DNA from 2 places in the Streptomyces sp. NPDC056948 genome. Region 1 is predicted to be linked to the other one. Evidence: riboswitches for the same ligand, from Rfam matches in the RefSeq annotation. Region 1 holds a riboswitch; the other holds the start of a gene.
The links. Region 1 has a riboswitch for cobalamin ahead of ACFTZL_RS04185 (energy-coupling factor ABC transporter permease). Riboswitches for the same ligand answer to the same signal wherever they lie in the genome.
Positions count from the first base shown of each region.

Region 2: linked by a shared signal. The riboswitch ahead of ACFTZL_RS22650 (ABC transporter substrate-binding protein) and the one ahead of ACFTZL_RS04185 (energy-coupling factor ABC transporter permease) in region 1 are both predicted to bind cobalamin.

Region 1 is NZ_JBHUQX010000018.1:21,134-23,324, reverse strand. It holds gene ACFTZL_RS04190 (protein kinase) at 1-910, shown strand, start outside; cobalamin riboswitch at 967-1,174, shown strand; gene ACFTZL_RS04185 (energy-coupling factor ABC transporter permease) at 1,204-1,905, shown strand; gene ACFTZL_RS04180 (energy-coupling factor ABC transporter substrate-binding protein) at 1,902-2,191, shown strand, end outside.
Region 2 is NZ_JBHUQX010000174.1:3,647-5,837, reverse strand. It holds gene ACFTZL_RS22660 (4-hydroxybenzoate 3-monooxygenase) at 1-100, opposite strand, end outside; gene ACFTZL_RS22655 (CoA-binding protein) at 109-522, opposite strand; cobalamin riboswitch at 604-794, shown strand; gene ACFTZL_RS22650 (ABC transporter substrate-binding protein) at 921-1,880, shown strand; gene ACFTZL_RS22645 (FecCD family ABC transporter permease) at 1,916-2,191, shown strand, end outside.

The DNA of each region.
Region 1 (2,191 bases):
CCTCGCGCCCGAACGCGCCCTGGGCCAGCCCGCCGGTCCCGCCTCCGACATGTACTCCCTGGGGTGTCTGCTCTACCAACTCCTCAGCGGCCGACCGCCGTTCCAGGCCGACACCGCCGTCGCGCTCCTCCACCAGCACCTCGACTCCGCGCCCGTACCGCCTCGCGAGCTCGGTGTCGCCGGACTCCCGCCGGCCTTCGAGAACTACCTGCTCGGCCTGCTCGCCAAGCAGCCCGAGGACCGGCCCACCGCCCAGCAGACCGCCGAGTGGTTCGCCGGCGGCGCCTGGCGAGGACTGCCCGAGCCGCTGCCGGAGGCCGCGCCCCCGGTGACGTCCGCCACGCCGAGGCCGTATCCGGCCGCCGAGACCCGCAACCCGGCCACGTACGCGCTGCCCGGCGCCCCGGGGCTGCGCACCGGCCGCGCGGCCCAGGCCGGCCGTTCGCGTCGCGCCGCGCCCCGGGGCGGCACCGACAACCGGCGCAGGGCGGCCGCGACGGTCGCCGCGGCGGCGCTCTTCGCCGCGGCGATGCTCGCCGGCATGCTGTGGTTCTCGCCCGACGACACCGCGACGGAGGGCACGGAACCCGACGCGTCCCCCTCCGCGAGCAGCCCCGCCGCCACACCGTCCGCCGACTCGGCCTCACCCCTCTCCTCGGCTCCGGCGGCGGACACGGATCCGGGCGCCGGCACTCCGGCCGCCGGCACTCCGGCCGCCGGCACAGTGGCCGATATCACCCCGTCCACCACCGCGCCCCCTCCCGCGACCCCCGTCGAAGCGACGCCGAGCCCGACGGCTCCGGCGCAGGAGACGGCCGACCCACCGCGAAAGGCGGACAAACCCCAGCAGGACAAGCCCCGTCAGACCTGGGAGAACGGGGACGACGATGACGACGGGGGCGACGACTGAGCGGCCCTGCGCCGGTGTGCGAGCGGACGCCCCCTCGCGCGCCCCCTTGGGTGGCTTGTCATCGTCCTTATCTCGGCACTACTGTCACCACGCCTTGGTGAACGGGAAATCCGGTGTGATGCCGGTGCGGCCCTCGCCACTGTGAATCGGGAAGTCCGGCTCCGGCCCTCACGGGCAGCCACTGGGTCCTTGTGACCCGGGAAGGCGGAGTACGGGCGGTGGTACCCGTCAGCCAGGAGACCGGCCAAGGCGCGTCAACCATCCACGAGGTGCTGGAGAGGGTCTGCTGAGCCATGCACATAGCCGAGGGTTTTCTGCCGCCCGCACACGCGGTCGCCTGGAGCGTCGCGTCGGCGCCGTTCGTCGTCCACGGGGTCCGGTCGCTCACCCGTGAGGTGCGCGAGCACCCCGAGAGCACCCTGCTCCTCGGTGCCTCCGGTGCCTTCACGTTCGTCCTGTCCGCCCTGAAACTGCCGTCGGTCACCGGCAGTTGCTCCCACCCCACCGGAACGGGCCTGGGGGCCATCCTGTTCCGGCCACCCATCATGGCGGTGCTGGGCACCATCACCCTGCTCTTCCAGGCGCTGCTGCTCGCACACGGCGGTCTGACCACGCTCGGCGCCAATGTCTTCTCCATGGCGATCGTCGGGCCCTGGGCCGGATACGCCGTCTACAAACTGCTGCGGCGGTACGACGTGCCGCTGATGGTCGCGGTCTTCTTCGGGGCGTTCTTCGCCGACCTGTCCACGTACTGCGTCACCAGCGTGCAACTGGCGCTCGCCTTCCCCGACCCGGGCAGCGGGTTCGTGGGCGCGCTCGGCAAGTTCGGCACCATTTTCGCCGTCACCCAGATCCCGCTCGCGGTGAGCGAGGGGCTGCTGACGGTGCTCGTGATGCGGCTGCTGGTGCAGTCCAGCAAGGGAGAACTGACCCGGCTGGGTGTGCTCCTCGCCAAGAAGCAGTCCGTGACCGAGACCGAGGCAGTGGCCCGATGAAGAAGAACACGAAGATCAACCTCCTGTTGCTGCTCGCCGTGATCGCGCTCGCCGTACTGCCGCTCGCGCTCGGCCTCGGCGACCACAAGGAGGAGCCGTTCACGGGCGCCGACGGTGAGGCGGAGACGGCGATCACCGAGATCGAGCCGGACTACAAGCCCTGGTTCTCGCCGCTGTACGAGCCGCCGTCGGGTGAGATCGAGTCGGCCCTGTTCTCCCTGCAGGCGGCGCTCGGCGCCGGTGTCCTCGCCTACTACTTCGGTCTGCGCCGGGGCCGGCGGCAGGG
Region 2 (2,191 bases), on a different contig from region 1:
GGATGTTGCCGATGGTCAGCCCGGCGGGACCGGCACCCACCACGACGACCGGGAAGTGTTGCGGGGCATCGGAGTTCGAAGGGGAGGAGGCGTGGGTCATGCGCCCAATTATGAAGCCCCGAGCCGGGGGATCTCGATCGCCGGACAGCGGTCCATCACCATCTCCAGGCCCGCGGTCCGGGTGCGGTCGTACGCCGCCGCGTCGATGACGCCGAGCTGGAACCACACCGCCCCGGCGCCCTTCGCGACCGCCTCGTCCGCGACCGCTCCGGCGAGGTCGCTGTTCACGAACACGTCCACGACGTCCACGTCGAAGGGGATGTCCGCCAGACTGGCGTACCCCTGCTCGCCGTGCACGGTCTCCGCCTTGGGGTGCACGGGCACGACGCGCTTGCCGTACCGCTGGAGCACCGCGGCGACGCCGTACGCCGCGCGCTGCCGGTTCGACGACAGGCCCACCACGGCCCAGGTGTCGCCGAGCTCGGTGAGGATCCTGCGGACCGTTGCGTCGTCGCCGTACACCGGCGGCCTCCTCGGGAGTCGTGGAAGAGCTGCTGTCCGGGCAACGACGCAGGGCGCGCGGTGATTCCCCGATGCCCTCCGTGATAGCTTGCCGAGGCCAGTCGAACCCATGTACGTGGGTCAGGGAATCCGGTGCGAATCCGGAACTGACGCGCAGCGGTGAGGGGGACGGGCGGGGCCGCGGCCACTGAACGGCTCGTATGCCGTACGGGAAGGCGCCCCGCACCGGATGAACCCGAGTCCGAAGACCTGCTGGCGGCCCCCGCGGCCGGCCGGCGGCGGGGGAGCACCGTACGACCGGGCTCCGCGATCGGGCCCTCGACGTCTGAGGACTGGTTTCCTTGCCCCTCGCCCGACCCGCCCGTGCCGCCGTCCTGCTCGCGGCCGGCTCCCTGCTCATGACCGGCTGCGGGGGCTCGAAGGCCCCCACGGCCGACGCGGCCGCCACCCTCGACAACTGCGGCCGGAAGGTCCGGGTCGACAAGGCGCCCCGGCACGCCGTCTCCCTCAACCAGGGCACCACCGAGATCCTGCTCTCCCTCGGTCTCGCCGACCGGATGGCCGGCACGGCGACCTGGACCGACCCCGTGATGAAGGGGCTGGAGAAGGCCAACGCGAAGGTGCCGCGCATCGCCGAGAACAACCCCTCCTTCGAGCGGGTCCTGGACTCCGAGCCCGATTTCGTCGCCGCGTCCTTCGTCTCCACCCTCGGCAAGGGCGGCGTCGCCACCCGCGACCAGTTCGAGAAGCTCGGCGTGCCCACCTACGTCTCCCCGTCCGACTGCGCCGGCAAGGACAACTCGGGCGGCGGCGACGGCAAGCGCGACAAGGCGCTGGGCATCGACGCCGTCTACGGCGAGGTGCGGGACCTCGCGACCGTGTTCGGAGTGAAGGACCGCGGCGACGAGCTCGTGGCCTCCCTCCAGCAGCGGATGAAGAAGGCCACGCGGGGCATCGACGCCTCGGACGTCTCCCTGCTGTACTGGTTCGCCAACTCCGAGTCGCCCTACATGGCCGGCTGCTGCGGAGCGCCCGGCATCATGACCCGAGCCCTCGGCGCGAAGAACGTCTTCGACGACACCCACGAGGAGTGGCCGCAGGTCAACTGGGAGACGGTCGCCGACCGCAACCCGGACGTCCTCGTCATCGGCGACCTGACCCGCGACTCGGAGACCGCCGAGTCGGCGAAGCGGAAGATAGCCTTCCTGGAGTCCGATCCGGTCACCAAGAACATGGACGCCGTCAAGCACAAGCGGTACGTGCTGCTCAGCGGGCAGGCCATGAACCCGACCATCCGCACGGTCGCGGGCGTGGAGAAGGTCGCGGCCGGACTGCGTGAGTTCGGGCTCGTGAAGTGACCGTCCGCGGGCCGGCGCTCGGTGTCGCGGGCGCCATGCTGCTGGTGGTCTCCGTGGCCCTGGCGATCACCATCGGACCGGCCGACATCCGGGTCGGGGACGTGTGGTCCGTCGTCGCGTCCCACCTGGGGATCGGCAGCTCCGACCTGACACCGATCCGGGACGGGATCGTCTGGCAGCTACGGCTGCCGCGCACCCTGCTCGCGGCCGTGTGCGGGGCGGGACTCGCCGTGTGCGGGGCGGTGATGCAGTCGCTGCTGCGCAACCCGCTCGCCGATCCGTTCGTGCTCGGGGTGTCCTCGGGCGCCTCC